Regions from separate parts of the Sorangium sp. So ce128 genome, predicted to be linked through region 1. Evidence: riboswitches for the same ligand, from Rfam matches in the RefSeq annotation. Region 1 holds a riboswitch; the other holds the start of a gene.
The links. Region 1 has a riboswitch for cobalamin ahead of WME82_RS01265 (energy-coupling factor ABC transporter permease). Riboswitches for the same ligand answer to the same signal wherever they lie in the genome.

Region 2: linked by a shared signal. The riboswitch ahead of WME82_RS21430 (TonB-dependent receptor domain-containing protein) and the one ahead of WME82_RS01265 (energy-coupling factor ABC transporter permease) in region 1 are both predicted to bind cobalamin.

The regions. Positions count from the first base shown of each region.
Region 1 covers NZ_CP150313.1:319,676-324,783, forward strand. The annotation lists gene WME82_RS01250 (energy-coupling factor ABC transporter ATP-binding protein) at 1-190, opposite strand, end outside; gene WME82_RS01255 (CbiQ family ECF transporter T component) at 187-936, opposite strand; gene WME82_RS01260 (hypothetical protein) at 926-1,267, opposite strand; gene WME82_RS01265 (energy-coupling factor ABC transporter permease) at 1,264-1,977, opposite strand; cobalamin riboswitch at 2,076-2,283, opposite strand; gene WME82_RS01270 (enoyl-CoA hydratase/isomerase family protein) at 3,190-4,017, opposite strand; gene WME82_RS01275 (3-hydroxyacyl-CoA dehydrogenase family protein) at 4,622-5,108, opposite strand, start outside.
Region 2 covers NZ_CP150313.1:5,614,612-5,619,719, forward strand. The annotation lists gene WME82_RS21430 (TonB-dependent receptor domain-containing protein) at 1-1,589, opposite strand, end outside; cobalamin riboswitch at 1,749-1,975, opposite strand; gene dhbC (isochorismate synthase DhbC) at 2,218-3,480, shown strand; gene WME82_RS21440 ((2,3-dihydroxybenzoyl)adenylate synthase) at 3,477-5,108, shown strand, end outside.

The sequences.
Region 1 (5,108 bases):
GGCCCGCGATCTCGACGCCGCCGCCGGGCGCCGGGAGGAGCCCGACGAGCGTCCGGAGCAGCGCGGTCTTGCCGGCGCCGTTGCCGCCGAGCACCGCGACGGACTCGCCCTCGGCGACGTCGAGGCGCACGTCGCGCAGCACGGGCTCGCCGCGCCGGTAGCCGAGCCGGGGGGCGCGCAGCGCGATCATCCGGCCTCTCCCGCGGCGACGCTGAGCCCGAGGGTCGCGAGGGCGGCGGCGGCGAACGCGACGTTCGCGGCGGGCGCGCTCGTCCTTCGGTCGGCGACGGGGAGCTTCCCCTGGTAGCCGCGGAGCTGCATCGCGAGCGCGGCGCTCTCGGAGCGCTCCAGCGTCCGGAGCGCCACGACGCCCGCGACGGCGCCGGCCGAGCGCGCCGCAGCGCCGAGGCGCGTGAACCCACCGCGGAGCGCGGCGGCGCTCCACGCGCTGTCGGCCGCGCGCTGGAGCACGCCGGCGAAGCGCCGCGTCAGCGCGAGCAGCTCGACGAGGGCCGCGGGGACGCCGAGCCCGGCGAGCGCCGCCTCGATCTCGGCGGGCGCGGCGGCGCCGGCGAGCCACCGGAGCACCGCGGCCGCCGCGAGGACGCGCGCGCCGATGGCCACGGCGCGGCGGGCCCCCTCGGCCGTGATCGCGTCGGCCGGGAACGGCGCGCCGGGGAGGAGCGGCGCCCCCGGCGTGAGCGCGAGCGCGAGCGCCGCCGCGACCGCTCCGATCCACGCGGCGGGCGCGGCGGCGCGGAGGACGGCGCGCGCCGGCGTGCCCTGGAGGCGGAGGGCCGCGCACGCGAGGAGGAGCAGCGCGGCCGGCGTGACGGGCGAGCGCGCGCCCGCGGCGACGCAGCACGCCGCCACGGCGGCCCCGAGGCGGAGCCGGGCGTCCACGTCGCGGAGCCGCGCGGGCGGGTCAGTCCGCACGGAGGCCTTCGCCGACGGCCTTGCCCGCGGGCGCGCCCGCGCGCTCGACGAAGAGCACGCGCGAGAAATAGCCGAGGGCGAAGCCGGCGAGGAGCCCGGCCCAGAGGAACGCGAACAGCAGGAGGTCGCCCTCGAGGCCCGCGAACAGCGGCCCCGTGTCGTGGCGCCCTGCGTCCTCGGCGACGCGGCGCACCACGGCCTCGTCGACGCCGTCCCAGGACGCGTTGCCGCAGGCGGCGAGCCAGAATGAACCGGCGAGCTGGAGCGCTGCCGCGCACGCGCGCCGCGCGGGCGGCGCTGACAGCGGGCGCTGTCCGAGCCGCCGCGTCACGACACCCCCGGGGCGAGCCGGACGACCTGGAGTCGGTCCAGGATGTCGGGCCGCCGGGCGCGCAGGAAGGCGAGCGCCCCCGCGGTCATGACGCCCTCGAGCAGGCCGAGCGGGAGCTGGGTGGGGACGAAGGCGAGGGCGACGCCCGTGAACATGGACGTCACCGAGCCCTCGCCCGAGAGCCCGAGCGCGAGCGCGAGCGCCGTGGTGGCGTAGGTTGCCCAGTCCGACGTCACGCCCGCGAGGAAGCCCGCGACCCAGAGGTTCGCGCCGCAGCGCCGCGCGACATGGAAGGCGAAATATCCGGTGAAGGCGCCCGCGATGCCCATCGACGCGACGTCGGCGCCGAGCGTGGTGAGGCCGCCATGCGCGAGGAAGAGGGCCTGAATAAGGAGCGCCACCACGGTGACGAGGACGGTCATCCAGGGGCCGATGAGCACCGCCGCGAGCCCTGTGCCGCACGGGTGGGAGCAGGTCCCGGCGGTCGGCACCGGCACGGGCATGCACGAGATCGCGAAGACGGCGGCCGCGATGAGGCCGACGAACGGCTTGTAGAAGGCGTCCTGCTCGGTGCGGCGCCGGAGCAGGTGGAGGGCGATCGCGACGAAGGGCAGGGCGAGCGCGTTCCAGAAGGCGCACCAGCCGAGCGGCAGGACGCCTTCCGCGAGGTGCATCGCGGCCGCGGGCCGGGGCGCGAGGAGCGTCCCCAGGGACACGGCGGCGATCGACAATGCGCGGCCGTGAAGACCGATTTCGGCGCTCCGGGTGAAGTCCGCACCCGAACGCCACGAAGACGTGCGCAAGCTGCACCTCGTGGGAGGCTCGGGTAGGTCTCCCGGCTCATGGGTTCAGGGAGCTGATCGAGCTCCCAGCGCTGCGTCCACCTTCCCAGGCCTCTTCCAATGGGGCCCAGTGGTCTTCGGAGGCAGCTCCCCACTCACGGTGGCGGGACCGCGCCGGTTTTGCACCGGCTTCCCTGTTATGCCCCGGAGGGCACCCGAGGAATGGATTGTCAGGCCGGTGCTCGGTAATCCCGTTTCGTGCCCGGCGTCAAGGACGTCGCGCCCCGATCGTGGAGGAGGGTGCTCGGCGGTGATGCCTGCGCTGGTGGACACCCCGCCCTCGGGGGCGCTGCCGAGGCGCACGAGGCCATCGCTGCCGAGGCGCGTCGCGCGCCCGTCGGCGCCCCCCCCATCGAGCGGCCATGGGCGCCGACGAGCGATCGAGGCCCTGTCGTGCGGTGGCCCGAGGCCGAGAAATTGACCCAGACGCATCACGCGAAGAGTCGTCGAGCACACGTCTTGAATTATGTCCACCTTAGATAAAACCTGTTTACTTTGTCGCCGCGCGGTCGCAGCCCCCGTCTCGGTCTGGGCCCGCACGAGGGCCTCTCGTGCGCTTGAATACAGGAGCCGGCGCGTTCCTTCCGCAGTGTGCTTTGTTCGTCCTGGCTCTTTACTCGGGAGCAGGTGTCCGGTGTACGGCCTGCTGCCTCGTGGCCTCTCTTATTGAAGAGATGAGGGATTTCGTGTTCGCTCGTCTCGGAATGCGAGACGAACGCTGCGCTGGGCGCTGTCTCTGGTGGAGGGGTATGCCCGGCTCGAACGTGAATCCCCGCAGATCGGGTGTGTGTGGGTCGCGCGCCCGCCTGGCTGCCTTCGCGCCCGGAGCGCTCTGCTCGCTCGGCGTGCACGCGTTGCACTTTGTTATCGACAATGCGCCTGCGGATGCCACAATCTGACTACCGCATGCGCACCGGCGCGGACCCCCCAGCCCGGAGCGCATGCGGTCTTTCTTCTGCACCGTGGCGGACGTTCAAGACTCCGGCGCGGTTTCCCTGCCGCGGTCATTCTGGGCCCCCCTCCAGCGTGATGCGCGGTATTTTTTTGCCCTCGAGCGCGCGGTTCGCGTCTTCCGAGGTGTCACTTTCCGGTGAACGTGGCCTGCGATTTCGCCAGGAACGCTTTCATTCCGAGCTGTTGATCTTCGCTGCCGAAGAGCGCCGCGAATGCCTGGGCTTCCAGCTCGTTGGCGGCGGCGAGGTCGAGGCTCTCGCCGCGCAGGAGGACGCGCTTGGCGGCGGCGACGGCGAGCGGGCCGCGCGAGGCGATCTTGAGGGCGGTCTCGCGGGCGCGTGCGAGGAGCTCGGTCGCCGGGAAGACGGCGTTGACGAGCCCGATCGACAGCGCCTGCTGGGCGGTGATCATGTCACCTGAATAGACGAGCTCGCGCGCGCGTCCGGGCCCGACCCGTCGCAGCAGCCGCTGGGTCCCGCCGAACCCCGGGATGACGCCCAGGTTCACCTCGGGCTGGCCGAGTTTGGCGCCTTCGGCGGCGTAGATGAAGTCGCAGGCGAGGGCGAGCTCGCAGCCGCCGCCCAGCGCGAAGCCGTTGACGGCGGCGATCACGGGGAAGGGGGCAGTCTCGATGAGCTCGGCGAGCCGGTGGCCTGCGTCGGCGAACCGCTTCGCGGCGATGCTGTTCATGGTCGCCATCTCCGCGATGTCGGCGCCGGCGACGAACGCCTTGCCGGCGCCGGTCAGCACCGCCGCGCGGACCTCGTTGCCCTCGGCGGGCGCGAGGAGGTCGCGGAAGGCCGCGGTGAGCTCGCCGAGGACGGCGGGGTTCAGGGCGTTGAGTTTGTCGGGCCGCTGGATGGTCACGGTGGCGACGTGATCCGCGCGCTCGACGGCGACGAACTGGAGCGTACCGCGAGCAGGGGCCCCCGGCTGCTGTTCTTGAGCGGTCATGGAGCGTGGTTAGCAGCGCCCCGCGCCGGGGGGAAGCGCCTGCCGTGGGCCAGGGAAGGCGTCATTCCGTGTCCTCCCGATCCCGCTGTGTCGAGGCCGTTGCCGAGCCGACGAGCGAGCGATTTCCAAGCGAGCGATTTCCAGGCGAGCGATTTCCAGGCGAGCGATTTCCAGGCGAGCGATTTCCGGAGGAGTCGCGCGCCTGTTCCGGGACACGGCCCTTCGCTCGATCCGAACTCACCGCTTGAGTGCGGGTGTGCGCGACATGACGGTCCTGCCGCGAGCCCGCGTGCAATCGTGGGCAGTCGGGCAGACCGCCCGTCCTCCGAGCCGCACACCCGTGTTCGCCTCGCGCGGCTACCGTCGTCGCTCCCCCGTCATCATCCCCCTGGAGAGAGCCAGGGAGGGAGGGGGTGCCGCGCGGGGGGCCGGCGGGGTAGGGCCCCACGAACCCGAGCGCCGGCCTGCTCCGTGCGACGCCCTCCCGGATCGGCCCTGCCGCTCAGCCGGCCATGGCCCCCCAAAAGGCGCGAGTTCGTGGGAGGGGCCCCCGCCGGCCCCCCGCGCGGCGCCCCCTCCCTCCCTGGCTCCGTGGCAGCCTCCTCTACACCGCCCGTCCGCTCTTCTGCCCCTTCTCGTCGTACACGTAGAACCCCCGCCCGCTCTTCTTCCCGTACCACCCCGCAGCCACCAGGTTCCGGAGCAACGTGGCCGCCCGGTACTTCGAGTCCCCGAACTCCCGGTGCAGCACCTCCGCGATCGACAGCACCGTGTCGAGCCCGATCAGGTCCGCGAGCTCGAGCGGCCCCATCGGGTGGTTCAGCCCGAGCCGCGCCCCTGCGTCGATGTCCTCCGGCGTGGACAGCCCCTCCTGGAGCGCGAAGCACGCCTCGTTGAGGAAGGGGATCAGCATCCGGTTCACGATGAACCCGGGCTGGTCCTTCGAGGTGATCACCGTCTTGCCGAGCCCCACCGAGAGCGCCCGGACGGCCTCGTACGTCGCGTCCGACGTCTGGACCCCACGGACGAGCTCGACAAGCTTCATCAGCGGCACCGGGTTCATGAAGTGCATCCCGATGACCAGCTCAGGC
Region 2 (5,108 bases), 5.3 Mb from region 1:
GCGACGAGCCCGGAGACCGCGCTCCCGAACGCGAACACGTCGATGAAGGCGCCGCGCAGCACGGCGCCGCGCCCCGTCTGCGCCCGGATCCCGGCCTCGATCGTGGCGCCCGACTCCGGCGCGAGCTCCGCGTTGCCGTGGACGACGCCGGAGACGCCGTACACCTCGCCGAGCGTCGGGACGCGGACGTAGCGGCCCACGGTCGCGAGGAGCCGGAGCCGGTCGCTCCCCGCCTCCACGCCGACCCGCCCGGTCGGGACGAGCACGTCGCAAGGGCGCTCGCGGTCCGCCCCGGTGGCGTGGCACTCCCCGCTCGCGAGGGCGTGCAGCGCGAGCCCCTCGCCGAGGCGCGCCTCCGCGCTGACGGCGCCGCGCGCGAACGAGCGCCGCGCCCGCGCGAGCGGTACGTCGTCCGGCGCGCGCGAGATGCCCTCGCGCGCGACCGAGAGCACGGGCCGCACCCGGAGCCGGTCGGCGAAGGAGAGCGTCGCCCCGAGCGTCTGCTCCAGGCGGCGGCCGGCGAGGCGGAGCTCCGGCGTGAGCAGCGCGAGCTCGAAGAGGGGATCATGGACCTCCGACCGCGCCTCGATGAACGAGGTGCGCGCCTCGAGCGTGTGCTGCGCCTCTCCGCCGAACGGCACCCGCGCCGCGACGGACGTCAGCGCGCGCCGCGACTCCCCCCGCGCCTCGCGGGACGGCAGGAGCGCGAGCCTCGGCACGCCCTGCTCGCGGCCGGTGCCGTTCGCGATCACGTCGACGATCGCGCCGCCCCCGAGCTCGACGCGCGCGAGCGCCCAGGCGTCGATCGTGCGCACGTCGGCGTTCTGCCGGCGTTCCAGGGTGTCGTCGCTCTCGTCGAAGAGCGTCCCGCCATCGTTGACGAACGCGTAGCGGTTCTCCGCGGCCTCCGCGCTCACCCCGACGATCGCGCTCACCGGGCCCGCGCTGGCGCCGGCGAACGCCCACCCGCGCCGCGCGCCGAGCGAGCCCGCCATGGCGCCCGCGCCGGCCGTCGTCCGGGAAGGCCGCCGCGGCTCGAAGAAGATCGCGCCGCCGGGGCCGAGGCGGTCGGCCTCGATGGGCGCGTGGCCGCGGTAGATCTCGATGCGCTCGATGAGCCAGAGGGGCACGAGGGAGAGATCCGCCGTCCCCACGACGTCGTCGTTCAGGCGGACGCCGGCGAGGTACACCGGCGTCTGCGTGGCGGTCGCTCCCCGGAGGGCCGCGGTCGCCGGCCCGCCGAAGCCGCCCGACTCGATGATGAGGACGCCCGGCTGCGTGCGGAGCACGTCCGCTGCTCCGAGCCCCGCGCCGGTGAGGCGCTCGCGGCCCAGCACCGACCCCGCGACGGACCTGTCCTTGGGCGGCGCGGGCGCGCGCATGCGATCCCCCTCGACGCGCACCTCCAGCGGGTCTGTCCCCGGTGGAGCGGCAGCGCGACCGCCCTCCTGCTCGGCCTCCGGCCTGCGCGGATCGTCGGCGCGGGCGGCCGGCAGGGCCGCCACGGCGCTGCAGGCGGCGAGCGAGAGCCAGCACGCCACGCCGGCGCTCCGGCGCCGCCGCGACCGACGATCCGAGGAATCAACCATTCACGCGCCGCCTGCCCGCGTCGACCCAGCGCTGCTCCGGGTGAGCTGAGAGCCGAAGCGAGGGGGCTGCGTGACGGGCCACGGCACCGCGCGCGAGCGTGGTGGTCCAGAGCCTGCGCGCCTTCCCCTCGAAGGCTCAGGTCAGCGCGCGCCAGAGCACCGGCGCGCGCACCTTCGGCAGGTCTTCGGACTCACGGGCGATGCGGCCGTCGCCGGTCGCTCTCCTACACATCACCGCTTCCCAGGCTGCTCTGGTGCATGCCCAGTGCTTCTTGGTGATGGTCGTTCCCGTTCACCGCTGCGGGGGCAGTCCCGGATTCTCACCGGGTTCCCTTTTCAGCTCGCCAGGGGATGGCCGGACGAGCACCGATGGCGGGGCGACTCGTCGCACCCGTCACGCAGGATGTCAACGCAGAAGCGAAGGCCCGGAGCGCCCCGTCCACCGGCCCACCGGCGACGCACACCCGAGACAGAACCGGGAGTCCCTTGACAGTCTTGCACGCGCGTGCCATGAGTTACTTGAAACTGATTTTCTTTATCAGTTATCAGAAACGAGCGGCCCGAGACCTGACGTCCAGCGCCCGATGATCCGAGCCCACGTGGCTCTCGACGCCCATCGGAGCTGAATGTGACGAGTTCCATCTCGATACCGGCCTCTGTCGGGCTGCCCGCGGTGAACGCAGGGCAGCTGTTGAAGCAATACACCCCTGAGTCGGCGTTCTTCTTCGCGTCGCCGACACGCACGCTCCTCGCGCAGGGCGTACACGACATGATCCTCGAGCCGAACGGCGCGGATCAGGGCGACCGCCTCGCGGACCGCGTCACGAGGGTGCTCGCGGCGGCGTCGAGGGCCGGCCAGGGCCTCCCCATGGTGGTCGGCGCGGTGCCGTTCAACAGCACGTCGCCGGCGCACCTCATCGTGCCGAGGGCGATCCAGAGCGCGGGCCCGCTCAACCACACGTCGGAATCGCCGCGGTCGCACCTGCCGATCACCATCCAGGAGCTGCGCCAGGTCCCCGAGCCCCGCGACTACGTGCGCGGCGTCGAGACGGCAGTGGGCCTGATGCGGTCCGAGGCGCTGAGCAAGGTGGTCCTCTCCAGGATGCTGGAGATGGTCCTGCGAGAGCCTGTCGATCTCCGCCTCGTCCTCCAGCGCCTCTCGCAGCAGAACCGGAACGGCTACACCTTCGCCGCCAACCTCTCGGATCCGACCGCGGGGCTCTCCAGCGCGGAGCGCGGCGTCCCGACCTCGCGCGCGCGGACGCTCATCGGCGCGAGCCCGGAGCTGCTCCTGTCCCGCTCCGGGCTCCGGGTGATCGCCAATCCGCTCGCCGGCTCCGCGGTCCGCAGCCCGGACCCCGACGAGGACCGCCGGCGGGCGATCGCCCTGCTCGCGTCCGAGAAAGACCGGCACGAGCACGCGATCGTCGTCGACGCCGTCGCCGCCGCGCTCCGGCCGTTCTGCCGGCGCCTGAGCGTCCCCGACGAGCCTTCGCTCACGCAGACCCCGACGCTGTGGCACCTGTCGAGCCGGCTCACGGGGGAGCTGCGCGATCTCTCGATCTCCTCGATGAAGCTGGCCACCGCGCTGCACCCGACCCCCGCGGTGTGCGGATACCCCACGGACCGCGCCCGCGACGCCATCGAGGCGATCGAGCGGTTCGATCGCGGGTTCTTCACGGGGCTCGTGGGCTGGTCCGACGCGAGCGGCGACGGCGAGTGGGCGGTCGTCATCCGCTGCGCCGACGTCGCCGGCCGGGCGCTCCGCCTCTATGCCGGGGCCGGGATCGTCATCGGTTCGAACGGCGAGCACGAGCTCGCCGAGACCACCGCCAAGCTCGGGACCATGCTGAACGCGCTCGGCCTCAACCAGGCGCCGGAGATGGCATGAGCGCTCCGGAGGAGAGCCGGCAGGCGCCCGCGCAGGCGCGGCCGCAGGCGCTCGACGGCTGGACTCCGTGGCCGGCCGAGATGGCCGATCTCTACCGGCGCGCCGGCTACTGGCGCGGCGAGACCTTCGGGCGCCTGCTCCGCGAGCGGGCCGCGCGGCACCCGGATCGGATCGCGCTCGTCAGCGGCGATCGCCGGCTGAGCTACGGTGAGCTCGATCGGCGCGCCGATCGCCTCGCCGCGGGCCTGCTGCACCTCGGGCTCCGGCCGGGGGATCGCGTCGTCGTCCAGCTCCCGAACATCGCGGAGTTCTTCGAGGTGTGCTTCGCGCTGTTCCGGCTCGGGGCGCTCCCCGTGCTGGCCCTGCCCGCGCACCGGCGCGCCGAGATCGCGGTTTTCTGCGAGCACACCGAGGCGGTCGCGTACGTCATCGCCGACCGGGACGGCGGGTTCGATTACCGCGCGCTGGCGAGCCAGATCCGGCGCGACGTCAGGACCTTGCGGCACGTGCTCGTGGCCGGCGATCCGGGCGAGCACACCGCGCTCTCCGGCCTGGACCGGGAGCCCGTCGAGCTCCCGGAGCCCGCCGCGGGGGACGTCGCCTTCTTCCAGCTGTCCGGCGGGAGCACCGGCGTACCGAAGCTCATCCCGCGGACGCACGACGACTACCTCTACAGCGTGCGGGCCAGCGCGGAGATCTGCGGGCTCGACGAGGGCAGCGTTTACCTCGCCGTCCTCCCCGTCGCGCACAACTTCACGCTCAGCTCACCCGGGAGCCTGGGCGTGCTCCACGCCGGCGGCCGCGTGGTGCTCTGCCGCCGGCCCAGCCCGGACGAGGCGTTCCCGTGGATCGAGCGGGAGCGGGTCACGATGACCGCGCTCGTGCCGCCGCTGGCCTCGGTCTGGTTGGAAGCGGCCCGGACGGCGCGGCACGACCTGTCGAGCTTGAAGGTGCTCCAGGTGGGCGGCGCCAGGCTCCCCGCGGAGGTCGCGCGCCGCGTGGGGCCGACCCTGGGCTGCAAGGTGCAGCAGGTGTTCGGGATGGCGGAGGGGCTCGTCAACTACACCCGCCTCGAGGACCCCGACGCGATCGCGATCGAGACGCAGGGGCGGCCCATCTCGCCCCACGACGAGGTCCGCGTCGTGGACGACGACGACCGCGACGTCGAGCCCGGACAGGTCGGTCACCTGCTCACGCGAGGGCCCTACACGATCCGCGGGTATTACAGGGCCGACGCGCACAACGAGAAGGCGTTCACGCGCGACGGCTTCTACCGCACGGGCGATCTCGTGCGGCGGACCCGAGAGGGCTACCTCGTCGTGGAGGGCCGCGCCAAGGATCAGATCAACCGCGGCGGCGAGAAGATCGCGGCCGAGGAGGTCGAGAACCACGTCCTCGCCCACCCGGCGGTGCGCGACGCGGCGCTCGTCGCCATGCCGGACTCGCACCTCGGCGAGCGATCGTGCGCGTTCCTCGTGGCCCGCGGGCAGCCGCCGCCAGCGAGGGAGATCAACGCCTTCCTGCGCGAGCGCGGCGTCGCCCAGTTCAAGGTGCCCGATCGCATCGAGTGGCTCGACGCCCTCCCGACGACGAGCGTCGGCAAGGTGGACAAGAAGGCGCTCCGCCGG